Regions from separate parts of the Nocardia sp. NPDC050713 genome, predicted to be linked through region 1. Evidence: riboswitches for the same ligand, from Rfam matches in the RefSeq annotation. Region 1 holds a riboswitch; each other region holds the start of a gene.
What was found. Region 1 has a riboswitch for cobalamin ahead of AB0H49_RS03320 (CbtB-domain containing protein). Riboswitches for the same ligand answer to the same signal wherever they lie in the genome.
Positions count from the first base shown of each region.

Region 1 (9,917 bases):
ATGAGCACCTTGTTGCACCTCGACGCGAGCGCCCGGCGCCGCTCCATCAGCCGGGAACTGAGCGCGGAGTTCGCCGCCGCCTGGCGCGCCGGGAATCCGAACGGCGAGTACCTGTACCGAGACCTTGCGGCGCGGCCCGTGCCCTTCGTGGACGAGCCGTGGACCGAGCTGTGCGACGCGGTCCTCGCGCGCGGCGCCTTCGACCCGGCTGACCTCGACGGCCTGGCGACGACTCCGGCCCAGACCGCGGCGCTGGCCGTCCTGCGCCCCCTGTTGGACGAAGTGCTCGCCGCCGACGTGATCCTGATCGGCACCCCGATGTACAACTACTCGATTCCGGCCGTGCTGAAGGCCTGGCTGGACCAGATCACCTTTCCCCGAATGTCGTTGGGGCACCGCCGTTTCGTCGTCACCTCCGCGCGCGGCGGCAGCTATTCGCCCGGCGCGCCGAAGGCGGCCTTCGACTACCAGGAGCGCTACCTGCGCGACTTCTTCGCGGGCCACTTCGCCGTAACCGACACGGTTTTCGTGCACGCCGAACTGGCCAACTCCCGCCAGGATCCGGCGCTCGCCGATCGCCGAGCCGAACACGACGACTCCTACGCCAAGGCCATCGAAACCGCCCGCTCCCTCGCGGCGCAGTACTGAACGAGAACGGACGCGCCCGAACGACTCGAGCGCGAACGACTAGGCCCTGTCTCGAAGTCCGGGCTGAGGCGCCGGATGGAACTTCGAGACAGGGCCTAGGGCACGTGAACGGCTCGAGCACCCAACGAACGCGCACGCAAACGACTCTCGCCCCTGAACGACTCGCGCTCCTGAATGAGCGGAGCCCCTGAACGAGTGGAGCCCTGAATGAGCGGAGCACCGAAATGAACTGGCTCGTACTAGGTCTCGCGGGCCTCGTCGAGATCGTCTGGTCACAGAGCATCAAACCGACCGAGAACTTCACCCGCCCGCTGCCCACCCTCGTGTGCTTCGTGCTGGGCAGCCTCGCGGTATACCTGCTGTCCAGAGCCATGCAGACGCTGCCCGTCGGCACCGCCTACGCCGTCTTCACCGGCATCGGCGCGGTGGGCGCGATCGCCCTCGGGATCGTGGTGCACCGGGATCCGTTCAGCGCGGGGCGGTTGCTCGCGCTCGCGCTGATCCTCGGCGGCATCGTGCTCGCCCGGGTGACCAATCCCGAGTGACAGCCGATCACGTCGGGGCAAATGCTGTGGGGGCTTCGGGCGCGCGGGTATGGTCCGGTGATGGTCGACCAGTCAGTTCGTCTCCCGGATCTGTCCGCACGGCCCTACGACCTCACCGTGGAGCGGGTGATGAAAGCACCGCCCAGCTTGCTCTACGCCGCATGGACACAGGGGTTCGACATCTGGTTAGCCGCCCCGGATTCGGTGCGGATGAAGCCCGCGGTGAACGAGCCGTTCTTCTTCGAGACCGAGTTCGAGGGCAAGCGCAACCCGCACTACGGCCGGTTCCTGCGGCTGGAGCCGGAGCGCCTCGTCGAGCTCACCTGGGTCACCGGCGAGAGCGGCACCGAGGGCGCCGAGACGGTGGTGAGCGTGCAGTTCGTCAAGCAGCCGCGCGGCATCCGGCTTCGCCTGCGGCACTCGGGGTTCGCGAGCGAGGCGGCCAGAGACCGGCACCGTGCGGCGTGGCCCCGGATACTCGAGCAACTCGACGGGAAGCTCGGCGCGGCGAGCTGACGGCTCGCCCGCGGAAGCGGTGCGCACGGTTCGGCTGTGCGGGTAGGTTCTAGCCTGCACGAGTTCGGCTCACTTCGTGAAAGGACAATGATGCCAACACGTACCGCGCGCACCGCTTGGACCGGAGGTCTGCAGGACGGCTCCGGCCAGGTCGAGCTGACCAGTTCGGGCGTCGGCAAGTACGACGTGTCGTTCCCCAAGCGTTCCGCGGAGGAAGCCGACGGCACCACCAGCCCCGAGGAACTGATCGCGGCCGCGCACTCCTCCTGCTACGCCATGGCGCTCTCGGCGCAGATCGGCAACGCGGGCGCCACACCCGAAAGCCTGGACGTCACCGCCGACGTCACCCTCGGCCCGGACCCGGCGGGCGGCTTCCGCATCACTGCGGTCGCACTGACCGTCCGCGGCCGGGTGTCCGGCATGGACGCCGACGGCTTCCTCGCCGCCGCCGAGGCCGCCAAGGCCGGCTGCCCGGTCTCCAAGGCGCTGGCCGGTGTCGACATCATCAGCCTGGACGCCGCGCTGGCCTGACCGCTCGACCGAAAAGGGGCAGTGCCGGTCATGAGACCGACACTGCCCCTGATCTTTCGAACGCGAGTCACCCCGCGGTAGCGACCTCGCTCCGCGCCTGGGTGTTACGCCCCGCGAACTCGGTGAGCGCCGCGAAGCCGAGACCGAGCGCCGCCCACAGCGTGGCGGAGACGGCGAGCGACGCGACACGGAACTGCCACAGCAGGCTCGGCGGGAAGTCGGCGGACACCTCGTCGACGCCAGGCAGCAGGACGTAGCCCAGCGTGGTGATCAGCACGAACACCGCGACGCCCGCGATCAGCCGGACGGTGTCCAGCTGCCCGCGCAGCAGTTTGTACACGTACACCCCCGCGCCGACGGCCGCGAGGCCGAGCAGCACCGAGGCCACCCAGAGCAGGGTGCGATCGTTGATGGTCTCCGGATCACCCACCGCTGGTGGGTTCGCCGGGTACTTGAAGAACGGCACCGCGACTATCGCGGCCCACCCTGCGACACCGAGCCCGATCGCCAGCTTGGGACCGGACAGTGCGGTGTGGCGCCGCGCGAAATGCGCGACCGAGGCGAAGATCGCGCCGAAGGCGAGACCGCTGAGGCCGAGAGCCAGGAACTGCCCGAACTTCTGTCCGGGCCTGCTGACCAGCGGCTCTTCCTCGTCGCCGTGGGAATGACCCGTGGCGGGTTCCTCCGGCGTGTGGTGCGACTCTTCGGTGGCCGCGTTCGCCTCTTCGATGGCGATCGCCGCGTCGACCTTCGGTTCGCCGACGAAATAGCCCACCGTGGCGGCCAGCAGACCGGCGATCAAACCGGCGAGCAGGCCGCGCAGCAGCAGGGTTTTCAAGGTTCCGGCCAGGGGGACCGGAGTCGTCGTCGGTGGGTTCAGTGGCACGGAACACCCAGCAGATGACGTCCGTCATGCATGAGCTCGTGCATGAACATCCCGCTGCGCGAGATGGCGCCCTGATCGAAGCCGACCAGGTACAGCGTGAGCAGTGCGAGAAGAACGACACCTACCGTGACGAGCACGGTCGCCAGGGAATCGGTCGCCTGGCTCGGTGAATGCGCGATGGCCATTCGAGTCCTCCTAGGGATACGTCCCGACCGGATTCTCGGTCCCGGCAGGGCGTTGTCGCGTCCCGTGAGATGGGTGGTGCGGAGGGTGCCGGTGTCTGGCTTTCCGGCACCTCGCCTGGCCCCCGCCTGCTCGGCGGAGATCGGACTCGATGCTTGGAACACAGTGGCGCGACCGCTCCGGAATCACACCGGAATTACCGCATCACCCTCGCTTGGTCACCTCGAACTGTGACACCACGGCGCGCCCGTCGTCAACACGGTCGACACCTGTTGACCACGGTGTGGGCGAGTCGTTACCCGCCGGATGCTAGGACGCGGGCTTGGCCGCGACGTCGAGCACGACCTCGAATTCGAGCAGCGACGCCCCGGTCGAGACCGGCTTCTTGTCCCCGCTGCCGGCGTGCGCGGCACGGGCGGGACCGTCCCGCCAAGCGGCGAAGGATTCCTCGGAATCCCATTGGGTCACCACGAAGTAGCGGTTCTCGCCCGCGACCGGACGCAGCAGCTGGAAGCCGAGGAAGCCGGGCGAGTTCTCCACCGCGTGCGCGCGGTGCGCGAACCGCTTCTCCAGCTCGGGCCCTGCGCCCTCGGGGACCTCGATCGCGTTGATCTTCACGACAGCCATGAACTCGACAATACGTCGCCCGCGCGCGGGCGGGCGCGCGCCCGGACGAGCCCGGGGGCACAATCGTCCCGATGTGGTACGACGAAGGCGGAGCAGGCGTGCCGATCCTGCTGCTGCACGGTTTGATGGGCAGCGCGCGCACCTGGGGCGACCAGCTGGACTGGCTGCGGGCGCACGGGCACGTCTACACCTACGACGCCGCGGGCCACGGCCGCCCGGCCCCGCCGGAGTTGACCACCGAGGCCTTCGTCGCCGATCTCGCCGAGGCCACCGCGCACCTCACCGAGCCGATGGTCGTGATCGGCCATTCCATGGGGGCGCTGCACGGCTGGGTCTTCGCCGCGCAGTATCCGGAGCGGGTGCGCGCGCTGGTGGTGGAGGACATCGCCCCCGACTTCACCGGACGCACCGCCGCGGACTGGGCGGCCATGATCGAGTCGTGGCCGCAGCCGTTCCCCGACGCCGACTCGGTGCTCGAGTACTTCGGCCCCGTCGCGGGTCGCTACTTCCTGAACTCCTTCGAGCACGGCCCGGACGGCTATCGGCTGCACGGCTCGGTCGCGACCTTCCGCGACATCTCCGAGGAGTGGGGCACCCGCCATTTCTGGGAGCAGTGGCGGGCGGTGCGCGTCCCGGTGCTGCTCATCGAGGGCGAGCACACCATCACCCCGGCCGGGCAGATGCGGGAAATGGCCGAGACCAACGCGAATGCGGAGTACGTGCTGATCCCGGACGCGGGACATCTGGTGCACGACGATCAGCCCGAGCGCTATCGCGCCGAAGTGGAACGATTTCTGCACCGGGTCCTCGCCTGACCGACCGAAGGCCCCCTTCATCCGGCTGTCAGCGATCGCCCTCACCCGCGAGGGCGAACAATCCGTCCGCCGTCTGCTCGATCAGCCCGTCGACCAGCAGCGAGTCCAGCGCCCGATCGCGCTGGCCGGGATCGCGGGTCCAGGCCAGGTCCAGGCGCACCCGCTCCACCGGCCCGGTCGCGGCGCGCAGCACGTCGAGCAGGCGGCCGCGGGCCTGGCGGTCGGTGCCCTCGTACTTCTGGGTGCGGCGCACCACCTCGGACACCGGACGACCCGCGGTCACCCAGGCGCAGGCGGGCAGCGGGCAGTGCGCGCAGTCGGGCGTGCGCGCGGTGCAGACCGTCGCGCCGAGCTCCATCAGCGCGGCGGAAAACCGCGCCGCGCGGTCGATCTTCGCGGGCAGTAGCGCCTCGGTCTCGGCGAGGTCGCGCGCGGCCGGATTGCCCGCTTCGGCGCGACCGTGCACGGCGCGCGCGACGACCCGGCGCACGTTGGTGTCCACCACCGGCACGCGTTGGCCGTAGGCGAAGCAGGCGACCGCACGCGCGGTGTAAGCGCCGATGCCGGGCAGGCCGAGCAGCACGTCCACGTCGGTGGGAACCTCGTCGCCGTGCTCCTCGGCGAGCACCCGCGCGCACTCGTGCAGCCGCAGCGCGCGCCGCGGATAGCCGAGTTTGCCCCACGCGCGCAGCACCTCGGCCTGGGAGGACGCGGCCATCGCCGAGGGCACCGGCCAGCGCGCCACCCACTCCAGCCAGACAGGCTGCACCCGAACGACAGGGGTCTGCTGGAGCATGATCTCGCTCATCAGGATCTGCCACGCGGTCACGCCGGGGTGCCGCCACGGCAGGTCGCGGGCGGTCTCGGCGTACCAGTCCAGCAACACATCGGCGTCGATGCCGCGATCACCGATCTGTGGCAGGGCCGGTGTGATCCGACCTGTCCCGCTACGCATTACCCTCACCGTCCCCGCCACCCGGCGGCCAGTCGATATTTGCCGACACGTAACGAACCTGACTCGCTGGTAGCGAATGCCTTGTGCACAATGGTCGGTATGTCTGATTCCAACCCGATCAGCGCGTGGAAATCTCTCCGCCAAGGCAACGAGCGTTTCGTCAACGGCACCCTCATGCATCCTAATCAGGGCGCCGCCGACCGGGCGAAGCTCGTCGGCGGTCAGCATCCTTCGGCCATCCTCTTCGGCTGCGGCGACTCGCGCGTGGCCGCGGAGTTGATCTTCGATCAGGGTCTCGGCGACATGTTCGTCGTGCGCACCGCGGGCCACGTGGTGGACAGCTCGGTGCTCGGTTCGATCGAGTACGGCGTGCACGTGCTGAACGTGCCGCTGATCGTGGTGCTCGGACACGACAGCTGCGGCGCGGTGAAGGCCACCGTCGACGCGCTCGACGGCGGCGAGGTGCCCGGCGGATTCATCCGCAGCGTGGTGGAGAAGGTGTCGCCGTCCATCCTGATCGGCCGCAGGGAGGGCCTGTCCGACGTGGACGAGCTCGAGGCCAGGCACGTGGTCGAGACCAGCAAACTGCTCATGGAGCGTTCGTCGATCATCGCCGAGCGGGTGAAGGCGGGCGAACTCGCCATCGCGTGCGTCACCTACAAGCTGGCCGAGGGCCAGATGAAACTGCACAGTGCCATCGGCAACATCGGCGAGGTCGCCTGACCCGTTCTAGGAGCGGAGTTTCCCCAGCGTGCCGGGTGCGATGCACCCGGCACCATGGCGTCGTCCAGTTCGACACGCCGAGGTCCTGAGACACCGCGCCCGGTGCTGCCCGTAAGTTTGAATCGTGCTGGAACCGACTGGACCGCTGCCTCCGGAGATCTACTGGCGTCGTCGCGTTTTCGCCATCGGAATCCTGGTCTTGGCGCTCGCGCTGGTGATTTGGCTCGTGGTGATGGTCGTGCGCGGTGGCGGCTCGCCCGGTGACGCCAAGGTGGCCGCGTCGAGTTCGACCTCGTCGGTGAAGAAGTCGGGCGACACGCTGAAGTCATCCGCCAGCGCGGACGCGCCCAAACCTTCGGTGACCCCGGCGGCAAGTCCGGCTCCGGTGGCGTCCGGGCAGTGCCCCGATCAGTCGCTGGCGGTGAAGGTGACCGTCGAGCAACCCACCTACAAGGCGGGCGAGCAGCCGGTGTTCGGCATCGTGATCACCAACATCTCCTCGGTGACCTGCGCCCGCGACGTCGGCTCCGGATTGCAGCAGATCTCGGTCTACACCCTCGACGGCACCCGCAAGCTGTGGTCGAGCACCGATTGCTATCCGGACGGTCAGCCCGACGTGCGCAATCTGAATCGCGGTGAGCAGGCCGCTTTCCAGGTCACCTGGTCCGGCTCGACATCTCAGCCGAATTGCGCGGGCGAGCGCGTCCCGGTCCCGCCCGGCGCGTATTCGGTTGTCGCGCAACTCGGTTCGGTGCGCAGCGCGGCCGAGCCGTTCAACATCGCCTGAGCCGCGGCTTCATCGATCCCGTTCGAACGGGTTGTCCGCGCCCGCTTCGGCGAGGCGGGTCAGCCCGTCGCGGATCTGCCGCGCCGTCGGCACGCCGATCCCGTCGACGGCCTGTAGCTCGCTCGTTGTCGCGACCAGCAGTCCTTGTAGCGAGCCGAACGAGTCGACCAGCGATTCGATGTGGGTGAAGCGCAGCCGGGGTATCCGGGTGAGCACCCGGTAGCCGCGCGGGCGCATCGGCAGGTCCAGCGCCTCGATGGTGCCCGGATAACCGAGCGGCGCGGCCAGATTGGTGAGGTCGAGCAGTTCGGCATCGGTGACCAGGTCCAGCCCCGCCATAGCGCGCTCGACCTCTGACCCATTCACATGTCGGCGGTCGGCACACGAGCAGGCCGTGTTCTCCCGTTGCCTGGTACCCGTGCGGAGAACCACACCATGATCAGGTACACCCGCCCCCGCCGCCTCTGACCCATTCACATGTCGGCGGTCGGCGCACGAGCAGGCCGTGTTCTCCCGTTGCCTGGTACCCGTGCGGAGAACCACACCATGATCAGGCACACCTGCCTCTGCCCCCGCCGGCTCGCAGGCGAGGTAGTCGCGGACGAGCAACTCGCGCAGCCAGGCGCTGTCGCCGACCAGGTCCTCCAGTTGCAGGGCGAGCTGGCGACCGTCGGCGCCGAGCTCCAGCACGCTCTGCTCGATCTCCTTGGCCAGACGCCGCACCAGCTCCAGGCGCTGGGCCGCCGATAAAGCGTCACGCAGGGTGACGACGTCCTCGAGCTCGCTCTCCGACAGCTGCTCGCACACCTGATCCAGCCGCGCCTTGTAGCGTTCCAACGTGCCCAGCGCCTGGTTCGCCCTGGCCAGGATGGTGGCCGACGGCTCGACCAGGTGGCGGACCTCATCGATGTACAGCGTCATCGTGCGCATCGACTTGCTCACCGCGATCACCGGGTAGCCGGTCTGGGCGGCGGTCCGTTCGGCGGCGCGGTGCCTGGTGCCGGATTCCGCGCTGGGCAGGTTCGGATCGGGCACCAGGTGCACGTTGGCGCGCAGAATGCGGGCGCCGTCGGTGGAGAGCACCACCGCGCCGTCCATCTTCGACAGCTCGCGCAGCCGGGTCGGCGCGAATTCGACGTCCAGCTCGAACCCACCGTCGCAGATCCGCTCGACGTCCGCGTCGTAGCCGAGCACGACCAGGCCGCCGGTGCGACCGCGCTGGATGCGTTCCAGCCCGTCTCGTAGCGGCGTGCCGGGAGCCAGCCGGGTGACGATCTCGGGCAGCCTGTTCCGTGCGGTCGTCGACGGGGCGGGCGTACTCGGCGCGACGGGGGCCGGTCTGCCTAGCAGATACGCCGCCCACCGCCCGGGTATCACTCGGCCGCCTCGCTCCGCGCCGCCCGCCGCGCGCGCAGGCCGCTGATCCGCAGCGCGGAACCGACGTCGGTCACCTCGTGAATCTTCATGCCCCCGCCCTTCACTCGATCCAGCCCCGGCGGCACCAGCGCGGTGGTGAAGCCGAGCCGCTGCGCTTCGGCCAGCCTACGTGCCACGCCGGTCACCTTCCGCACTTCGCCCGCGAGGCCGACCTCGCCGAGGATCACCCAGCCCGGCGGCAGCGCGGTATCGGATTCGGCGCTGGCGATGGCGAGCGCGATGGCCAGGTCCGCCGCGGGTTCGACGAGGCGCATGCCGCCGACCGTCGCCGCGTAGACGTCGTGCTTGCCGAGGAAGACGCGGCCGCGGCTCTGCAACACCGCGAGCACCATGGCGACCCGGTTGTAGTCGAGCCCGCTGACCGCGCGGCGCGGCGCGGGGATCTCGGTCTTCACCGTCAGGCCCTGCACCTCGCCGACCAGCGGCCGTTTGCCGTCCATCGCGACGGTGACCGCGGTGCCGGGCACCGAATCGGTGCGGTGGTGCAGGAACAGCCCGGACGGGTCGTCGACGCCCGCGATGCCTTCCTCGTGCAGCTCGAAACAGCCCACCTCGTCGGCACTGCCGAACCGGTTCTTGATGCCGCGCACCATGCGCAGCGTGGAGTTCTTGTCGCCCTCGAACTGCAGCACCACGTCCACCAAGTGTTCGAGGGTGCGCGGCCCCGCCACGTTGCCGTCCTTGGTGACATGGCCGACCAGCAGCACGGCGATCCCGCTCGCCTTGGCCAGCGAGGTGAGCGCCGCCGTCACCGCGCGGACTTGGGTGACGCCGCCGATCACGCCGTCCACGTCCGGCGCGAGCATGGTCTGCACCGAGTCGACGACGAGCAGCGTCGGCCGCACCTGCTCGACGTGCCCGAGCACGATCGACAGATCCGACTCCGCCGCCAGGTACACCCGCTCGTGCACCGCGCCGGTGCGGTCCGCGCGCAGCCGGACCTGACCCGCCGACTCCTCGGCGGTCACATAGAGCGCTTTCTCGTCGCGCTGCTTGGCCCACCGGTGCGCGACCTCGAGCAGCAGCGTCGACTTGCCAACGCCCGGCTCACCGGAGAGCAGCACCACCGAGCCCGCGACCACGCCGCCGCCCAGCACCCGGTCCAGCTCGCCGACACCGGTCGGCCTGGCCTTGGTGACCTGCGAATCGATCGTGGAGATCGGGGCCGCCGCGGTGCTCGGCAGCATCGCGCGCCTACCCGGCGCGGCGGCCGACACGGCCGAGACGGCCACCTCGTCGACCGTGCCCCACGCCCCGCAGTCCG
Region 1 is NZ_JBFAHS010000001.1:821,895-831,811, reverse strand. It holds gene AB0H49_RS03345 (NAD(P)H-dependent oxidoreductase) at 1-648, shown strand; gene AB0H49_RS03340 (multidrug efflux SMR transporter) at 873-1,193, shown strand; gene AB0H49_RS03335 (SRPBCC domain-containing protein) at 1,254-1,709, shown strand; gene AB0H49_RS03330 (OsmC family peroxiredoxin) at 1,800-2,240, shown strand; gene AB0H49_RS03325 (CbtA family protein) at 2,308-3,126, opposite strand; gene AB0H49_RS03320 (CbtB-domain containing protein) at 3,117-3,311, opposite strand; cobalamin riboswitch at 3,380-3,563, opposite strand; gene mhuD (mycobilin-forming heme oxygenase MhuD) at 3,619-3,936, opposite strand; gene AB0H49_RS03310 (alpha/beta hydrolase) at 4,008-4,751, shown strand; gene AB0H49_RS03305 (A/G-specific adenine glycosylase) at 4,780-5,706, opposite strand; gene AB0H49_RS03300 (carbonic anhydrase) at 5,806-6,429, shown strand; gene AB0H49_RS03295 (hypothetical protein) at 6,554-7,216, shown strand; gene disA (DNA integrity scanning diadenylate cyclase DisA) at 7,226-8,500, opposite strand; gene radA (DNA repair protein RadA) at 8,590-9,917, opposite strand, start outside.

Region 2 (9,917 bases), on a different contig from region 1:
TCGGCGGCCGATTCCTGGCGGGCACCGGCTTCCGCAGTTCCGCGGCGGCCCACCGCGAGGTCGAGCTGCACTTCGGAATCCCGGTCGTCTCACTGGAATTGGTGGACCCGCGGTTCTATCACCTGGACACCGTCTTGATGGTTCTCGACGAGTCCACCATCGCCTACTACCCGCCCGCCTTCGACGAGACCAGCCGCACCGTGCTCGCGGGCCTGTTCCCGGACGCGGTCGAGGCGACCGACGCCGACGCCGCCGTTCTCGGCCTGAACGGGGTGTCCGACGGGTATCACGTCTTCCTCAGCCCGCACGCCACCGACCTCGCCGCCGCCCTCCGCGCCCGCGGCTACCTTCCGGTCCCGGTGGACGTCTCGGAGTTGCTGAAGGCGGGCGGCGGAATCAAGTGCTGCACGCTGGAATTGCACTGAAGGCGGGCGGCGGGATAAGTGCCGCGCGCGCGAACCGGCCTCGCCCGGTCCACCTGACGTCGGTTCGGGCGCTATCGCGTGCTCAGTCGACGCGGTAGCCGTCGGGAGTCGCCACCACATCGGTGACCTCGCCGCGCGGGCGGCCACAACGGCGGTCGCAGCCGGACCAGTGCTGACGTCCCGCGACGGTGACTTCCTCGGCGGGGATGTTGTCGCCCGCGCTGTCGGTCGACGAGCTGTCCGCCAGGACGCGGCCGGATTCGACTGCCGCGGTGACGTCGGCGCGTACGTCGGTCAGCGACTTCGCGCAGCCGGGCTGTCCGGCGCACGCGCTGACGTGCAACCACGGCGAGGCGGCGTCGAAGATCAAGCCCATCGGCGCGAGCACGCGGACCACCTGTTCGGCGGCCCACTCCTCGAGGTCCGCGACGATCAGACTGCGCCACGGCGTGATGATCACCGGGCGCTCGATCGCCGCGACGAATTCGGCGAGTCGCGCGTCGAGCGCGCCGAGCCGGACGCCCGCGCCGAGCGCGACCGAGCCGTCGTCCTGGTCGAGCCAGCCGATCGGAACATCCTGGGCCGCAGTGATTTCCACGCGCTCCGTGCCGGGCGTCAGACCGATCGACTCGATGATCCTCGCCGGACCGTCCGCGACCTCGTGCAGCCGCCACTGGCCCGAACTCACCTCGAGAAAGCCCTCGGCGGCGGCAAGCACGCTATCGACGGCCTCCGCTTTGGTGACGCGGATGCCGGTGTCGGCTCCCGCCAGCAGCAGCGCGAACTCGTCGGGGCCGACCGCGTGGACGCCGATGTCTCCGTCCAGACCGCTGACATCGCCGCGGCCGTCGTCGAGCGTGAACAGCACCCGTCCCGGCAGTTCCGCCAGCCGGGGCGTCGCGCACAGCCGAGCGTCGAGATCGCCGACCAGCCCGCGCACGTCCGCGAGCCCGCCGACCCGCCCGGACAGCGGCGAGGCCACGATGTTCCGCACGCGCTCGTGCGTCCGGCTCGGCAGCAATCCCGCCGCCGTCAGATGTGCGGTCAGCGCCTCCGCGTCGCGCACCTGACGCAGCTGAAGGTTGCCGCGCGAGGTCAATTCGATCGCGCCGTCGCCGAACTCGCTCGCCGCGGTCGCCAGGGCGAGCACCTGGTCGGAGGTGAGCCGTCCACCGGGCACCCGGATGCGCGCGAGCGGTCCGTCGGCGGCCTGATGCAGCCGCAGCACGCCGGGGCAGGAATCGGGGGCGGTTCGAGTCATAGCTCCTTCAGCCTACGTGCGCGGGCGTGCCCGAACCCACGGGCGGGAGTTCGCCCTGCGCGCGATGCCGAGAACGACGCGGCCAACGGCACGACCCGCAGCTTCGGCGGTAGCTACGACCTCGGCATCGAGCGCACGCCCGCAGGCTCGCGGACCGACCGGCTCCGCTCTTTCCTCGCTGCCAGCAGACGGCGACACCGACCGCTCCGGAACCGGGCGTGCGGCGGGCCACGCCATGCCGGGTACGCTCGGCGTGCTCGGCGGCGTCGAGGAAACCGGTGCAATTCCGGTGCGGTCGCGCCACTGTGAACAGCCAGACCCTCTCCGGCGAGCACCACACCCCGATGGGCGCGTCACCCGAGGAAGGTCACCCGTGATCCTGCTGCTGTCCACGTCCGACACCGATCTGCTCAGCGCGCGCGCCAGCGGCGCGGACTACCGGCTCGGCAACCCCGCCCGCCTGCTGGTCGACGACCTGCCTGGATTGCTGGACGGGGCCGATCTCGTGGTCGTCCGCATCCTCGGCGGCAAGCGTGCCTGGGAGGACGGGCTCGCCGCGCTCCGCGACAGCGGTGTGCCGATGGTCGCGCTCGGCGGTGAGATCGCGCCGGACGCCGAGCTCATGGAATGCTCGACGGTCCCGGGCGGCGTCGCGGCCGACGCGCACAACTACCTGGCCGCGGGCGGTCCGGAGAACCTGCGCCAGCTGCACAACTTCCTGTCCGACACGGTCCTGCTCACCGGCCACGGCTTCGCGCCGCCGGTGCAGCTGCCCAGCTGGGGCGAGCTCGAGCGCGTCGCCCGCCACCCGGCGCCGGTCGCGGGCCTTCCGACCGTCGCGGTGATTTACTACCGCGCCCAGCATCTGGCCGGCAACACCGGCTACGTCGACGCACTGTGCGCGGCGATCGAGGACGCGGGCGCGCGACCGCTGCCGCTGTACTGCGCTTCGCTGCGCACCGCCGAACCCGAGCTGCTGAACACGCTGCGCCAAGCCGACGCGCTGGTCGTCACCGTGCTCGCCGCGGGCGGCACCAAGCCAGCCACCGCGTCCGCGGGCGGCGACGACGAGGCATGGGACGTCGGCGCGCTCGCCGAACTGGACGTGCCGATCCTGCAGGGCCTGTGCCTGACCAGCGGCCGCGCCCAGTGGGAGGACAACGACGACGGCCTCTCGCCGTTGGACGTGGCGACCCAGGTGGCCGTGCCGGAGTTCGACGGCCGCATCATCACGGTGCCGTTCTCGTTCAAGGAGTTCGACGCCGACGGCCTGTCCACCTACGTCCCCGACCCGGAGCGGGCCGCCCGGGTCGCGGGCATCGCGACGCGCTACGCCCGGCTGCGCCACATCCAGCCCGCCGAGAAGCGACTGGCCGTGATGCTCTCCGCGTATCCCACCAAGCACGCCCGCATCGGCAATGCCGTCGGTCTGGACACGCCCGCGAGCGCCATTCGGCTGCTCACCGAATTGCGTTCCGCCGGTTACGATCTCGGCGAGTCGGGGGAGATTCCCGGTTTCGAAGAACGGGACGGCGACGCCCTGATCCACGCGCTCATCGCGGCGGGCGGTCAGGACCCGGACTGGCTCACCGCCGAACAGCTGGAAGGCAACCCGATCCGCATCGGCGCCGCCACCTACACCGCCTGGTTCGACACCCTCCCGGAAGACCTGCGCGAGGCCGTCGTCGAGGCGTGGGGTCCGCCGCCGGGTGAGCTGTACGTCGACCGATCGGCCGACCCGAAAGGCGAGATCGTCATCGCCGCACTGCGTTTCGGCAACGTGGTGCTGATGGTGCAGCCGCCGCGCGGCTTCGGTGAGAACCCCGTCGCCATCTACCACGATCCCGATCTGCCGCCCAGTCACCACTACCTGGCCGCCTACCGCTGGCTGGCCGCGCCGGAGACGGCGGGCGGTTTCGCCGCCGACGCCATGGTGCATCTGGGCAAGCACGGCAACCTGGAGTGGCTGCCCGGCAAGACGCTCGGCATGTCGGCCTCGTGCGGCACCGACGCGGCGCTGGGCGACCTGCCGCTGATCTACCCGTTCCTCGTCAACGATCCCGGCGAGGGCACCCAGGCCAAGCGGCGCGCGCACGCCACCCTGGTCGACCACCTGATCCCGCCGATGGCGCGCGCCGAAAGCTACGGCGACATCTCGCGATTGGAGCAGCTGCTCGACGAGCACGCCAACATCTCCGCGCTCGACCCGGCCAAGCTGCCCGCCATCCGCCAGCAGATCTGGACGCTGATGCGCGCGGCCAAGATGGACCACGACCTCGGGCTCACCGAACGCCCCGACGAGGAGTCCTTCGACGACATGCTGCTGCACGTCGACGGCTGGCTCTGTGAGATCAAGGACGTGCAGATCCGCGACGGCCTGCACGTGCTCGGCCAGGCGCCCGCGGGCGACGGCGAACTCGATCTGGTGCTCGCGATGCTGCGCGCGCGGCAGCTGTGGGGCGGCGAGGTGTCGGTGCCCGGACTCCGAGAGGCACTGGGGCTGAACGAATCCGGCGACGAGGCGCGCGAGCGGGTCGACGTGATCGAGGGTCGCGCGCGCGAGCTGCTCGGCGCGCTACAGGCCGCCGACTGGTCGGTGGACGCGATCGACGGACTGGTCGCGCGATTCGCCGACACCCTCGTGCCCTCGGGCGCGGCGGCCATCGGCGGCGCGGAACCGGGTACGGCCGGTGCGGTGCGCGCCGTACTGCGCTTCGCCGCAACGGAAGTGGTGCCGCGCCTGCGCGAGACCGGCGTCGAGATCGAGCGGGTGCTGCACGCGCTGAACGGCGGGTTCGTCCCGGCGGGCCCGAGCGGTTCGCCGCTGCGCGGCCTGATCAACGTGCTGCCGACCGGCCGCAACTTCTACTCGGTCGACCCGAAGGCGGTGCCGTCGCGGCTGGCCTGGGAGACCGGTCAGGCCATGGCCGAATCGCTGGTCGAACGCTATCGCGCCGACCACGGCGAATACCCGCGCTCGGTGGGCCTTTCGGTGTGGGGCACCTCGGCCATGCGCACCTCCGGTGACGACATCGCGGAGGTCTTCGCGCTGCTCGGTGTGCGGCCGGTGTGGGACGAGGCCAGCCGCCGCGTTACGACTCTCGAAGCGATCCCACTCGCCGAACTCGGCAGGCCGCGTATCGACGTGACCGTGCGCATCAGCGGGTTCTTCCGCGACGCCTTCCCGCACGTGCTCGCCCTGCTCGACGACGCGGTCCGGCTGGTGGCCGAGCTCGACGAGCCCGCGGAGTCGAATTACGTTCGCGCGCACGCGGAGTCGGATCTGGCCGAACACGGCGACGCCCGCCGCGCCACCACCCGCATCTTCGGTTCCAAGCCGGGCACCTACGGCGCCGGTCTGCTCCAGCTCATCGATTCCAAGAGCTGGCGCACCGACGATGATCTCGCGCAGGTCTACACCGCGTGGGGCGGTTACGCCTACGGCCGCGATCTCGACGGCGCACCGGCCGCCGACGACATGCGCTCGGCCTATCGCCGAATCGCGGTGGCGGCCAAGAACACCGACACCCGCGAGCACGATATCGCCGACTCCGACGACTACTTCCAGTACCACGGCGGCATGGTCGCCACCGTGCGCGCGCTCACCGGCAAGAATCCGGAAGCCTATATCGGCGACAGCACCCGACCCGACGCGGTGCGCACCAGGACCCTCTCCGAGGAGACCTCGCGCGTGTTCCGTGCCCGCGTGGTGAACCCGCGCTGGCTGGAGGCGATGCGCAGGCACGGCTACAAGGGCGCGTTCGAGATGGCCGCCACCGTGGACTACCTGTTCGGCTACGACGCCACCACCGACGTGGTCGCCGACTGGATGTACGAGAAGCTCACCGAGAGTTACGTTTTCGACGACGTGAACCGCAAGTTCATGGAACAGTCCAACCCGTGGGCGCTGCACGGCATCACCGAACGGCTGCTGGAGGCGGCCGAGCGCGGCATGTGGTCCGCCCCCGAGGCCGAGACGCTGGACCGGCTGCGCCAGGTGTATCTGGAGACCGAAGGGGAACTCGAGTAGTATCGCGGCGCAGGCGGACCCGGTCGTACTCGGGTCCGCCCCGCCCCCAATTCGTTCGGAATGGCTCCGCAAAACGACGCCTCGGTTTTTATTGCGGCGCATGTCGTTTCATTTCCCGCCGTCGCCGTATTCGTCCGCGAAAAGTCGAAGGGCCGGTGCTGGCAACCCCCCAATTCCTGGGCCGATTCGCTGATCTTGCAACGTAATTCGGTTTCGTCATTCTGTCGACATCGAGAGTGTGGAAGGCGCATCATATCGATGTCCTGAAAGCCGATTCTCGGGGCACACACTATTCGGATCGGCCGGATGATGGGAATTCATCATGATCAAAAAGTTGATAGCGGCAGCGGTGCTGACCATCGCCGCGACCACCGGAATCGCCACCGCGACCGCCAACGGCTCGCCGGGGGGCGTGGTGGCGGGGGTGGACCGCGGCGTCGAGTACACCGCTTCGGTGGCGCCGGATCGCTCGGGGGCGACGCTCACCTTGGCCGCCGGGACCTTCGAGATCGCGCCGGACGCGGTGCTGGTGCACGCGCCCGACGGCACGGTGATCGGCAGCGTGCCGACCACACTGCACTCCGTGACGGGTCAGCTGGTGCGCGTCGCGCCGGTAATCGACGCGAGCGCAACGGAATTGACGCTGACCCCGGTCAGCGCTCCGGCCCAGCCGGAACTGGGGTTCATCGGCGATGCGGGAACGACGATCGCGGGTATCGCGATCGGCTGTGTGATCGGCGCATTGATCGGCGCGATCTTCTTCATCCTCCCGGCCATTCCCGGCTGCATCATCGGAGCGGTGATCGGCGGGATCATCGGCGCGAACGCCTGAGGCGAGCAATCGAGGGGTGAACACTCCTCGCGAACCCGTGGCCCGTCCGGGAAACAACCGGACGGGCCGCATTCGTGCGACGATAAATTCCGGACACGGTGCATTTCAATTTCTCGAAATGCGCCTCGCGGCCCTTTCGCACGCTGCGCAGGAGAAAGGACCGCGGCCAAGCGTCCAAGATGGTGTGAGGAGACCGCGTCGCCGGGGAGGGGCGGCCCGGGCCCGGTTTCTCCGCGCGCATTCCCGCCTTGTACCGGTGCGACCGGCCGTGCGATGGCAGTGATCGCACGGGATGCCGTCCGCTGCGGGGCCGTCTGCCGCAGGTTCGCCGGGGGTCCCGCAGCCGGGTGTCGACGTCGCGGTGAGCAGGCGAAATACCTCGAAATTGGGGGTCTCCAGGTATTGACTAGCGGCGAAAACCGAGGACACTAGATGTACACCGGAACACCGAAGAGTGCCACACAATCGGCGGAGACGTCCAAAGAAAGTACTGGTAACTCGCACAGGATCCGGCTAGGCCCCCGGCAAGCCAGTCGAAGACCAGGGTAATCAGCGACGACTGAAACCCAAGGATTCGATGGAGACTACCGGGGACTGTTCTGTTCGGGGGTAGTTCTCCCTCGCGCGGCCCTCCGACCTGTGGTAACGCCTCACTCGGCCTTCGGGACGAGCGTGTTGTGCCGCGCCGCCGTCCACCAGCGCCCGCCCTCCTTCACCAGGACGTACAGCGCGACCATCGCCGGATCCACATCGATGGGATCGCCTTCCGCCGTGATCGCCCGCGCGGCCTTGTGCGCGACGGCCACATCCGGCCGCAGGAAGACGATGTCGGTCACCTCGTAGCGCGCGTACTCGTCCTTCAGGAATCCCGCCAGCCCCTTGCGGCCCGCCTCCAGCAGCGCATCCCGCCCGGTGATCACCATGCCCACCGCGTTCCCCGCCGACGCGTTCGCGGTGAAGCCGCTGACCATCAGCTCCGCGTCCTTGTTGTTGAAGCCCTCCTCCACATCGGCCACCAATCGCTTGATCGCGGCGATGTCCTCGGTGTGGTCCACGGTCGTGTCCTCGACCACCGGCGATTCGTCTGTCGTTGCGTTCATGATCGACAGCTTGGTACCTGAACAAAGGTTGAGGTCAAGTCCGGCGGGTCGACCGGGTTCGCGGAGGCGCTGACGAAGGTGCCGACCGCGCTGTCGGCGACGTCCGCCTGGTCGGCGATCTCCTGCACGCGGGCCAGGGTGTAGCTCCGGCCCGCGAAGACCGTGAAGCGCTCCGAACGGTGTCCGGAGTTCTTCCAGGCGCAACCCCGGCGCGGGAGACGGCCGCGTGGGCTAGGCCGACCGGCGGGATGGAGCGCGGGTCGAGCGTGCCGAGGATGTGGTGGACTGGAGCGGTGCTGGAGGACCTGGATCGGGTGGAGACGGGCGTGCGGGAACGGTTGCGCGGGTGGCCGACGCGCTCGGTTCTCGCGGGCTGGTGCTGCTGTGCGGATTTCCCGCCTCCGGGAAGTCCACGGCCGCGGCGTATGTGCACGAGCTGACCGGCGCCGTCGTGTTGGACAAGGACCGCTTCGTGCCGCGCCTGGAGGAAGCGGTGATCGAGGCGTTGACCGGCGATCGGCACGACCGCGATTCCGACACCTATCGCGCGCTGATCGCCCCTGGCCTGTACGAGGGACTCATCCGCACGGGGCTGACCGTCGCCGCCGCGGCCCCGGTCGTACTCGACGCGCCGTTCCTGTCCGTCATCCGTGCCGCGCACGCCGCGGGACGCACGCTGGGCGAGCACGTGCGCGCCTATCCGGAATCGGCGCCGTCGATCCCGATCGTCACGGTCTGGCTGGATACGCCCGCCGAGCGGATCCGAGCCCGGATGGTCGCGCGCGGCGCCGACCGCGACGCGTCCAAGCTCGGCCGGTGGGAGGCTTATCAGTCCTCGGTACTCGAGTCCGGGACACGCGATAAGGCTTATGACGCCTGCGATTTCGTCATTCCCAGCTGAGCGTTGGGCCATCGGGGCTTTACCCGGATATGTGATACCCGCTCAGCTGGCAGGGTCGGTGAGCCAGGCACGCGTGGGCAGTAGTTCCGCGACGAGTTCCGCGACCCGGCGACCAATCTCGTCCCGGATCGGCCGCACGGCCTCCACTCCCTTGCCCGCCGGGTCGTCGAGAACCCAGTCGCGGTAACTCACGCCGGGAAATATCGGGCAGGTGTCGCCGCAGCCCATGGTGACGACCACGGTCGAGGTCTCCACCGCGTCGAAGGTGAGGATCTTCGGCCGCTGATCGGAGATGTCGATGCCGAGCTCGGCCATCGCCTCGACCGCGGCGGGGTTGATCGATTCGGCGGGCGCGCTGCCCGCCGAGCGGACCTCGATGTCGGCACCGGCAAGGTGCGTCAGGAACCCGGCCGCCATCTGGGAGCGTCCGGCGTTGTGGACGCAGACGAACAGGACACTGGGCTTGGAAGCCATGGGGGAGCTGGCCTTTCGGGTCGACGCGGATCAGGCGAGCGGGGTCTGCGCCGCGGTGCTGGACGGGAAGCGGTCGCGCAGGGCCAGCGACACATAGACGAGTCCGACGAGCACCGGAACTTCGATCAGCGGGCCGACGACCCCGGCGAGTGCCTGCCCGGAGGTCGCGCCGTAGGTGGCGATCGCGACCGCGATGGCGAGTTCGAAGTTGTTGCCCGCGGCGGTGAACGCGAGGGTCGTTGTCCGTTCGTAGCCCAGGCCCATTGCTGGGCCGAGCAGGTAGCCGCCGCCCCACATGATCGCGAAGTAGGCCAGCAGCGGAATCGCGATGCGCACGACGTCGAGGGGCTGGGAGGTGATCTGCTTGCCCTGCAAGGCGAACAGGATCACGATCGTGAACAGCAACCCATACAGCGCCCACGGGCCGATCCTGGGCAGCAGTGTCGACTCGTACCAAGCGCGGCCCTTCGCGCGTTCGCCGAAGCGGCGGGTGAGATAGCCCGCGAGCAAGGGAAGGCCCAGGAAGATCAGCACCGATTTCGCGATCTGCCACGGCGAGGTGTCGATGGTGGTCTGTTCCAGGCCGAGCCAGCCGGGCAGCACGGACAGGTAGAACCAACCGAGCGCGGCGAACATGATCACCTGGAAGGTCGAGTTCAACGCCACCAGCACTGCGGCGGCTTCGCGGTCGCCGCAGGCCAGGTCGTTCCAGATGATGACCATCGCGATGCAGCGCGCCAGCCCGACGATGATCAACCCGGTCCGGTACTGGGGCAGATCCGGCAACAACAGCCAGGCCAGTGCGAACATCAGTGCCGGGCCCAAGACCCAGTTCAACACCAGCGAACCGATCAACAGCTTGCGGTCACCGGTGACGGTGTCGAGGCGGTCGTA
Region 2 is NZ_JBFAHS010000015.1:26,943-36,859, forward strand. It holds gene ddaH (dimethylargininase) at 1-425, shown strand, start outside; gene cobG (precorrin-3B synthase) at 508-1,686, opposite strand; cobalamin riboswitch at 1,909-2,030, shown strand; gene cobN (cobaltochelatase subunit CobN) at 2,060-5,716, shown strand; gene AB0H49_RS25510 (hypothetical protein) at 6,039-6,548, shown strand; gene AB0H49_RS25515 (SgcJ/EcaC family oxidoreductase) at 7,199-7,648, opposite strand; gene AB0H49_RS25520 (hypothetical protein) at 7,645-7,776, opposite strand; gene AB0H49_RS25525 (ATP-binding protein) at 7,995-8,549, shown strand; gene AB0H49_RS25530 (arsenate reductase ArsC) at 8,592-9,023, opposite strand; gene arsB (ACR3 family arsenite efflux transporter) at 9,054-9,917, opposite strand, start outside.
Region 2: linked by a shared signal. The riboswitch ahead of cobN (cobaltochelatase subunit CobN) and the one ahead of AB0H49_RS03320 (CbtB-domain containing protein) in region 1 are both predicted to bind cobalamin.

Region 3 (9,917 bases), on a different contig from region 1:
GTGGGGAATGCTGGATTCCGCGCCGGACGCTCAGGCTCGTTTGGTGGCGGCGGTGTTTCGGGCCTCGGCACATCTGTACCGCGACGCCTCGCCGGTAGTTCGTCGGCAACTGCTGGCGCTGGACGCCGCCCGGTACGGACACCGGGGGCTGGCCGGCCGGATCACCGCCGTGCCTGTGGACGGGGGCGGACACGCGCGGTGGGGCGTGGAGTGGGCGACTGCCAGCCAGGTCGATTCCCGTTTTCGATACGCCCTGACCGGGTGGAAGGCGCCGTCCGTGGCGACAGCGGTGGTGGACGGCCGTGCCGTCGCCGTGGGCCCGTCGTGGAGCGGCGGCAACGTCAGGGCAATTCGGATGTGGGACTTGATGACCGGCGAGCAGGTCGGCGAGCCCCTGGTCGGCCACGACGGTTCGGTTCGAGCGGTGGCGACGGGAGTGATGAACGAGCGCCCGGTCGCCGTCACCGGAAGCGAGGACGGCACGGCGCGTGTGTGGGACCTGGTCGACCATGAGCAGATCGGCGAACCCATGGCTGGCCACGACGGCTGGGTGCTCTCCGTGTCGACGGCCGTGGTGGATGGCCGCCTCGTCGCGGTCACCGGCGGTACCGACCACACGGCGCGTGTGTGGGACCTCGGCACCGGAAAACAGATCGGTGTTCCCTTGACCGGCCACAGTCGGTGGGTGGTGGCGGTGGCGACAGCCGTGGTGAACGATCGTCCCGTCGCCGTCACCGGCAGCTGGGATGCCACGATCCGGCTGTGGGATCTCGGTACAGGCGTACAGGTCTGCGATCCACTGACCGGCCACACCGATCAGGTGCTTGCGGTGGCGACGGCCGTGGTGGACGGTCGGCCGGTCGCCGTCACCGGAAGCAATGACAAGACGGCGATGATATGGGATCTCACCACCGGTGAACCGGCTGGTGATCCGCTGATCGGCCACTCCCACAAAGTGGGGGCCGTCGCGACAACCACCGTGGACGGCCGCCCGGTAGCCCTCACCGGCGGCGGGGACGGCACAGCCCGGATGTGGGACCTGATGACCGGCGAGCAGCTCGGCGATCCGCTGACCGGGCACTCCGACGAGGTGGGCGCCGTGGCGGTGGCGCACGTCGGCGGTGTCCCCGTTGCCGTCACCGCCGGTGCGGTCACCGGTACCGATCACACGGTCCGCACGTGGAGCCTGACGGCGCGTCGCCGGAACGCCGAACCCTCGGATGGGCACAGCGGCGCCGTCGTCGCGGTGGCGGCGGCGATGGTGGACGGGCGGTCGGTCGCCGTCACCGGCAGCGGCGATGGCACGGCCCGCATCTGGGATCTCGCCGCAGGTAAGCGCATCGGCGTCTCCCTCGACGGCCACACCGGTGAGGTGCACAAGGTGGCAGCCGGGACGGTGGACGGCCGCCCGGTCGCCGTCACCGGCGGCTACGACGCACTCCGGCTGTGGGACCTGACCACGGGTGATCCCATCGGCGAACCGCTGACCGACCCCGACGGACCCACCCTCGCGCGGGCCATGGCAATGGTGGACGGCCGCCTACTGGCCGTCACCAGCGGCGGACATCGCAGCGGCAGACCCATGCGGGTATGGGACCTGGCCACCCGCGCGCCGATCGGCGGATTTCCCGCCGGCCGCCGCCGCGGTTACGCCGACAAGGTGATCGCGGTGACGTTGGGACAGTTGGACGGGCGGCCTGTCGCCGTCACGGGCGCCGACGACCGGACAGTTCGGTTGTGGGACGCGACAACTGGGAAGCAGATCGGTGAGCCCCTGATCGACCATGACTGCTCGGTGCGGGCAGTTGCCACGGCTTCGGTAGAAGGCCGCCCGATCGTGGTCATCGGCAGCGACGACAAGACAGCGCGGACAGCAGACCTGACCACAGGCCAGCCGATCGGCGAACCGTTGCGCGGCCACACCGACGTGGTGTGCACGGTGGCCGCGGGCACGGTGGACGGACGCCCGGTCGCCGTCACCGGAAGCTGGGATGCCACGGTGCGCGTGTGGGACATCACGACGGGCGAACAGATCGGCGAGAAGCTGGTGTTCCCCGCCATGGTGAACGCGGTCGCGGTGACGCCGGATGGGCGCCTGGCAGTCGGATTCGGCACGGAGCTGGCCATTCTGGCCTTTCGCTGACCGCAGCCCTTTCGCACCGCCTCGGCAGCCACGGCTCGATCAGCGAACGATCGGGAATTGTCCCGAGAGCCAGTCATCATCGAGGATGTCACCCTCGGGCAGCGGTTCGTCGGCCGCAGCCTCGGCCTCGAATCAGAGCACGGGCGGGCCGAACTCGGTGCGGCATGTGGCGGCCGACACCGTTCGATCGACGAATGGCATTGGCCCGGGGGAACCGAATGGCACTGGCGCGCGTCGAACAAGCAGCAGGGGAGAAATTGTTCGTCGACGTATGAGGAGGGGTGGCATGGAGCGTTCGAGGTGTGTGCCGTCGTGGCGGCAGGGGGTGAGTCCGAAAGCGCGGAGTCGTCCGGTGCGGCAGGCGGGGGAGGCGTGCGAGGGATATGCGTCGCGAAGGCGGCGGCAAAGGCGTCCGCCGGAGGACGGCTGAGATCGCTTCTGGCGGAGAGCTACTGAGAACACTTCCGCCGGAGGTGGACAGGCGAAGGTCGAGAGCACAGCGGCCGGGCCGCGCGGGGAGCGCGGCCCGGCCGGAGTTCTAGCGCACGGCCTTGGCCGCCGCGACCATGTTGCGCAGCGAGGCTTCCACCTCGACCGGGCCGCGGGTCTTCAGACCGCAGTCCGGGTTGACCCAGAGCCGTTCGGCGGGAACGGCTTTCAGGGCGGCGCGGAGCGAGGCGGTGATCTCCTCGACGCTGGGGACGCGCGGGGAGTGGATGTCGTAGACACCCGGGCCGACGCCGAGGTCGAAGCCCGCGGCGTTGAGGTCGTCGAGCACCTCCATGCGGGAGCGGGCCGCCTCGATGGAGGTCACGTCGGCGTCCAGGCCCGCGATCGCGTCGATGACCTCACCGAACTCCGAGTAGCACAGGTGGGTGTGGATCTGGGTGGCGTCGGAGACGCCGGAGGTCGCCAGGCGGAACGAGCCGACCGACCAGTCCAGGTACGCGGGCTGGTCGGCGGCGCGCAGCGGGAGCAGCTCGCGCAGCGCGGGTTCGTCGACCTGGATGATGCGGATGCCCGCGGCCTGCAGATCCACCGTCTCGTCCCGGATGGCCAGCGCCACCTGGCGCGCCGAGTCGGCCAGCGGCTGGTCGTCGCGCACGAACGACCAGGCGAGGATGGTGACCGGGCCGGTCAGCATGCCCTTGACCGGCTTGTCGGTCAGCGACTGGGCGTAAGTGATCCAGTCGACGGTCATCGGCGCGCGCCGGGTGACGTCGCCGAACAGGATCGGCGGCCGCACGCAGCGGGTGCCGTAGGACTGCACCCAGCCGTTCTCGGTGGCCGCGAAGCCGTCGAGCTGCTCGGCGAAGTACTGCACCATGTCGTTGCGCTCGGGCTCGCCGTGCACGAGCACGTCGATGTCCAGCTTTTCTTGCAGCGCAACGACATCGGCGATCTCGGAACGCATCCGCCGCACGTACTCGGCCTGGTCGATATCGCCCTTGCGCAGCGCCGCCCTGGCCAGCCGGATCTCCGGGGTCTGCGGGTAGGAGCCGATCGTGGTGGTGGGCAGCGCGGGCAGACCCAGTCGCTGCGCCTGCAGCGCGCGGCGTTCGTCGGCGGGCGCGCGCTTGGTGGCGTCTGGCCCGAGCGAGTCGAGGCGGGCCCGAACTTGCGCGTCGGAGAGCCGCGGGTCGGTGGTTCGCGACTCCGCCGCGGCGCGCGCGGCGGCGAGCTCGTCGGCGATGGCCCCGGTGCCCTGCGCCAAAGCCGTTGCCAGCAGCCGTACTTCGGCTACCTTCTCGGCGCCGAAGGCGAGCCAGGAGCGCAGTCGGTCGTCCAGCCCGGTCTCGGGCGCCAGCGAGTACGGCACGTGCAGCAGCGAGCAGGAGCTCGACACCGCCACCGACGACGCGCTGCCGAGCAGCGTCCCGAGGGTGGTCAGCGCGCGATCCAGGTCGGTGCGCCACACGTTGCGCCCGTCGACCACGCCCGCCACCAGCAGCTTGTTCGCCAGCGACGGCAGCGAGGCCACCGCGGACAGCTCCAGCGCCGAGGTGAAGTCCAGTGCGATGCCTTCGACGGCGGTGCCCGCCAAAGCCGGAAGCGCGTCGCCCGGCGTGCCGAAGTAGGTGGCGACCAGGATCGCGGGCCGCTCGCTCGCCTCGGTCAGCTCGGTGTAGGTGCGCCGGACCAGCTCGATCTCGTCCTCGGTGAGGTCGGTGACCAGCACCGGCTCATCGATCTGCACCCACGCCGCACCCGCGGCGGCCAGCTGCCGCAGCAGTTCGCGGTAGAGCGGCACCAGCTCGCCGAGCCGGTCGAGCGCCGCGCCGCCGGTGGCCTTGGCCAGCTTCAGGAAGGTGACCGGCCCGACCACCACCGGACGCGCGGGCACGCCGAGCTCGATCGCCTCGGCGAGTTCGGCGAGCAGCTTCTCCGGGTGCAGCGCGAAGGTCGTCTCCGAGCCGATCTCGGGAACCAGGTAGTGATAGTTGGTGTCGAACCACTTGGTCATCTCCAGCGGTTCCACGGAGTCGGTGCCGCGGGCGGCGGCGAAGTACCGGTCCAGCGGATCGGCGATCCCGGCCACCCGCTCGGGCAGCGCGCCGAGCAGCACGGCGGTGTCGAGCACCTGGTCGTAGTAGGAGAAGGTGCCGACCGGGATCGAGTCCAGTCCGGCCGCCTGCAGCTCGGTCAGCTGGGCGCGGCGCAGGTCGCGGGCAACGGTGTGCAGCTGCTCGGCGTCGATGCGCCCGGCCCAGTACGACTCGGTGGCGCGCTTGAGCTCGCGTCGCGGCCCCACGCGCGGTAGCCCGAGAACCGTCGCGGTGAATGGTGTGTGTTCGGAAACAGTCACGGTGTGCTCCAGTGCTTTTCAGGACGTGAGCCATCGCCATGCGAGCACGCGGCGACCAGCGGACGTCGTTGGGCAACCGAAGAGACACGGAGCCCAAAAAGTCGGCGCTGATGGTCCGCGCGCCCAATCCACGAGGCGGTGGCCGCCGGATACGGCGTATCCGGCACGGCTGGCAGGTCTTCGGACTCGCGGGCACCGGCTGGGGAGAATTTCCTCCCGCCGACCTACTGACCGTCGCTTCCCAGGTCTGCACCCAGTGCGTGATGACGGTGTTCGTTCCTGCATACCGCTGCGGGACAGTCCCGGATTCCCACCGGGTTCCCTCTCGCCCGCCGCCCGGCAAACCGGGAGCGGACTTCGACTCCGGCGCTCGACGTCGGGGCTCCATCTCGTCGGGCGCACTGGAGAACCAGCTGCGTTGTCCAGCATAAACGGACGACGGGATATTCCGTGCGCGCCCCCGGCAAGCCCCGCACAGACCCGCTGGGCAGGTGGTGAGATGTGACGCCCTGATGAACGCAACTTCGCAAGCCTGCTAGGTCTGGTTGTGAAGATTGCTGCGAAGGGGACTTCCCTGTCGGTGCTGTACCGAGAGCCGGGTACCTTGGGGCAATGTTCTCGAAAGTCTTGGTTGCCAATCGCGGCGAGATCGCTATCCGCGCCTTCCGCGCGGCCTACGAACTCGGCATCGGGACGGTCGCCGTCTTTCCGCACGAGGATCGCAACTCGGTCCATCGGTTGAAGGCCGCGGAGTCCTATCAGATCGGGGAGCAGGGCCACCCGGTCCGGGCTTACCTCTCCATCGAGGCGATCATCGACGCGGCCAAGACCGCGGGCGCCGACGCCATCTACCCGGGTTACGGATTCCTCTCCGAGAATCCGGACCTGGCGGCGGCCTGTGCGCGCGAGGGCATCACCTTCATCGGCCCCTCGGCCGAGGTGCTGGAGCTGGCGGGCAACAAGGCACGCGCCATCGAGGCCGCCAGGGCGGCGGGCCTTCCGGTGCTGAAGTCCAGCGCGCCGTCGGCGGACGTGGACGAATTGCTCACCGCCGCAAACGAACTCGAATACCCGATCTTCGTCAAGGCGGTCGCGGGCGGCGGTGGGCGCGGCATGCGCCGGGTCGCCGCGCCGGAGCAGCTGCGCGAATCCATCGAAGCGGCCTCGCGTGAGGCCGAGTCCGCGTTCGGCGACCCGACGGTGTTCCTCGAGCAGGCGGTGGTGAACCCGCGCCACATCGAGGTGCAGATCCTGGCCGACCAGCACGGCAACGTCATGCACCTGTTCGAGCGGGACTGTTCGGTGCAGCGCCGCCACCAGAAGGTGATCGAGCTCGCGCCCGCACCGAACCTGGATCCCGAACTGCGCGAACGCATCTGCGCCGACGCGGTGGCCTTCGCCCGCCAGATCGGCTACAGCTGCGCGGGCACCGTGGAGTTCCTGCTCGACGAGCGCGGCAACCACGTCTTCATCGAGATGAACCCGCGCATCCAGGTCGAGCACACGGTGACCGAGGAGATCACCGACGTCGACCTCGTGCAGTCGCAGCTGCGCATCGCGGCGGGCGAGACCCTCGCCGACCTCGGCCTGAGCCAGGACTCCGTCGCCATTCGCGGCGCGGCGCTGCAGTGCCGCATCACCACCGAGGACCCGGCCAACGGCTTCCGTCCCGACACCGGTCGCATCACCGCCTACCGCACCCCCGGCGGCGCGGGCATCCGCCTGGACGGCGGCGCGAACCTCGGCGCGGAGATCGGCGCCTACTTCGACTCCATGCTGGTGAAGCTGACCTGCCGCGGCCGGGACCTGCCCGCGGCGGCGGCCCGTGCGCGGCGCGCGCTGGCCGAGTTCCGCATCCGCGGCGTCACCACGAACATCCCGTTCCTGCAGGCGGTGCTAGACGACCCCGACTTCAAGGCGGGCCGGGTCACCACCTCGTTCATCGATGAGCGTCCGCAGCTGCTGACGCTGCGCCAGTCCGCCGACCGCGGTACCAAGATCCTCGAGTACCTGGCCGACGTCACCGTCAACAAGCCGCACGGTGACCGCCCGACCACGGTGTATCCGCACGACAAGCTGCCCGCCATCGACCTGAGCGTGCCGCCGCCGGACGGTTCGCGCCAGCGGCTGCTGCGCCTGGGCCCGGAGGGTTTCGCGCAGGCGCTGCGCGAGCAGAAGGCGGTCGGCGTCACCGACACCACCTTCCGTGACGCGCACCAGTCGCTGCTGGCCACTCGCGTGCGGTCCAACGGCCTGTTGCAGGTCGCCGGGCACGTCGCGCGGATGACCCCCGAGCTGCTCTCGGTCGAATGCTGGGGCGGCGCGACCTACGACGTGGCGCTGCGCTTCCTCTACGAGGACCCCTGGGAGCGGCTCGCCGCGCTGCGTGAGGCGATTCCGAACATCTGCTTGCAGATGCTGCTGCGCGGACGCAACACCGTCGGCTACACCCCGTACCCGGAGCAGGTGACCAGGTCCTTCGTCTCCGAGGCGACGGCCACCGGCATCGATATCTTCCGTATCTTCGACGCGCTCAACAACGTCGACCAGATGCGTCCGGCCATCGACGCGGTGCGCGAAACCGGTACCGCCATCGCCGAAGTCGCGATGAGCTACACCGGCGACCTGTCGAACCCGAACGAGACGCTCTACACGCTCGACTACTACCTCAAGCTGGCCGAGCAGATCGTGGACGCGGGCGCGCACGTGCTCGCGATCAAGGACATGGCGGGTCTGTTGCGCGCCCCGGCGGCCGCGACCCTGGTCACCGCGCTGCGCAGCAACTTCGACCTGCCCGTGCACGTGCACACCCACGACACCCCCGGCGGTCAGCTGGCCACCTACCTGGCGGCCTGGCAGGCGGGCGCCGACGCGGTGGACGGCGCGAGCGCCGCGATGGCGGGCACCACCAGCCAGCCCGCGCTCTCGGCGATCGTCGCGGCCGCGGCCAACAGCGAGCACGACACCGGACTCGATCTGCAGAACGTCTGCGATCTGGAGCCGTACTGGGAGGCGCTGCGAAAGGTGTACGCGCCCTTCGAATCCGGGCTGCCCGCGCCGACCGGACGCGTCTACACCCACGAGATCCCCGGTGGTCAGCTGTCGAACCTGCGCCAGCAGGCCATCGCGCTCGGCCTCGGCGATCGCTTCGAGGAGGTCGAGGCCAAGTACGCGGCGGCCGACCGGCTGCTCGGCCGCCTGGTGAAGGTGACGCCGTCGTCGAAGGTCGTCGGCGACCTCGCGCTCGCGCTGGTCGGCACCGGCGTCGACATCGAGGACTTCGCCGCCGATCCCGGCCGCTACGACATCCCCGACTCGGTGATCGGCTTCCTGCGCGGCGAACTCGGCACCCCGGCGGGCGGCTGGCCCGAACCGTTCCGCAGCAAGGCGCTGGCCGGACGCGGCGCGGCCAAGCCGGAGACCCCGCTTTCGGCGACGGATCAGGCCGGGCTGGAAGGCGATTCGCTGGAGCGGCGCGCGACGCTGAACCGGCTGCTGTTCCCCGGCCCGACGGCGGAATTCCTCACCCATCGCGAAAAGTACGGTGACACTTCGGGTCTGAGCGCCAACCAGTTCTTCTACGGTTTGCGCCGCGGCGAGGAACACCGCGTGCAGCTGGAGAAGGGCGTCACCCTGCTGATCGGTCTGGAGGCCATCTCCGAGCCCGACGAGCGCGGTATGCGCACGGTGATGTGCATCCTCAACGGCCAGCTGCGGCCGATCGCGGTGCGGGACCGGTCCATCGCCACGGAGATCCCGGTCGCGGAGAAGGCGGACAAGACCAACCCCGGCCATCTCGCCGCGCCGTTCGCCGGTGTCGTCACCCTGGCGGTCGCCGAGGGCGACACCGTCGAGACCGGCGACACCATCGGCACCATCGAGGCCATGAAGATGGAGGCCGCCATCACCGCGCCGCGCGCGGGCACCGTCGCCCGTGTCGCGATCGGCAAGGTGCAGCAGGTCGAGGGCGGTGACCTGCTGGTCGAACTCGCCGTGCGCGAGTCCACCGCGGAATGACCCGGATCGTCGCCGGTGCGGCGGGCGGGCGGCGCCTTCGGGTGCCGCCCGCGGGCACCCGGCCGACCTCCGACCGGGTGCGCGAGGCGCTGTTCAGCGCGCTCGACGCCAGGATGGATCTGGACGGCGTCCGGGTGCTCGACCTGTACGCGGGATCCGGCGCGCTCGGGTTGGAGGCGCTGTCCCGCGGCGCGTCCTACGCGCTGCTGGTCGAGTCGGATCGCAAGGCTGCGGCCGTGGTGCGCGGCAATATCGCCGACTTGGGCCTGCCCGGCGCGGAACTGCGCGTCGGGTCGGTCGCCGCGGTGCTCGCCCAAGGCGGCGCGGGCCGGTTCGATCTGGTGCTCTCCGACCCGCCCTACGACGTGGACACGGCGGCGGTGACCGCCGACCTGACCGCGTTGGCCGACGGTGGCTGGCTGCACCCCGACGCGCTGATCGTCGTGGAGCGGTCCAGTCGTTCCCCCGAAATCGCTTGGCCCGCAGCCTTCGTCCCGGCCAAGCCGCGCCGCTACGGCGAAACCCGTCTGGAACTGGCCGACTACCGGCCGTGACCGGGTGGTAGCGTCGCCTCATGGCTGGAGCACTGTGTCCCGGGTCGTTCGATCCGGTCACCAACGGGCATCTCGACGTATTCGCCCGCGCCGCGGCGCAATTCGACGAGGTCGTGGTGACCGTCATGGTGAACCCGAAGAAGCAGGGCATGTTCACCGTCGAGGAGCGGATGGAGATGCTGCGCGAGGCGACGGCGCACCTGCCGAACCTGCGGGTCGCCTCCTGGCAGGGCCTGACCGTGGACTTCGCCAAGGAGCAGGGCATCACCGCCATCGTCAAGGGCCTGCGCGACGCCACCGACTTCGGCTACGAGCTGCAGATGGCCCAGATGAACAAGAAGCTCTCCGGCGTCGACACCTTCTTCATCGCCACCAACCCGACCTTCAGCTTCCTGTC
Region 3 is NZ_JBFAHS010000011.1:230,930-240,846, reverse strand. It holds gene AB0H49_RS21480 (WD40 repeat domain-containing protein) at 1-2,143, shown strand, start outside; gene metE (5-methyltetrahydropteroyltriglutamate--homocysteine S-methyltransferase) at 2,682-4,949, opposite strand; cobalamin riboswitch at 5,103-5,313, opposite strand; gene AB0H49_RS21470 (pyruvate carboxylase) at 5,562-8,966, shown strand; gene rsmD (16S rRNA (guanine(966)-N(2))-methyltransferase RsmD) at 8,963-9,520, shown strand; gene coaD (pantetheine-phosphate adenylyltransferase) at 9,541-9,917, shown strand, end outside.
Region 3: linked by a shared signal. The riboswitch ahead of metE (5-methyltetrahydropteroyltriglutamate--homocysteine S-methyltransferase) and the one ahead of AB0H49_RS03320 (CbtB-domain containing protein) in region 1 are both predicted to bind cobalamin.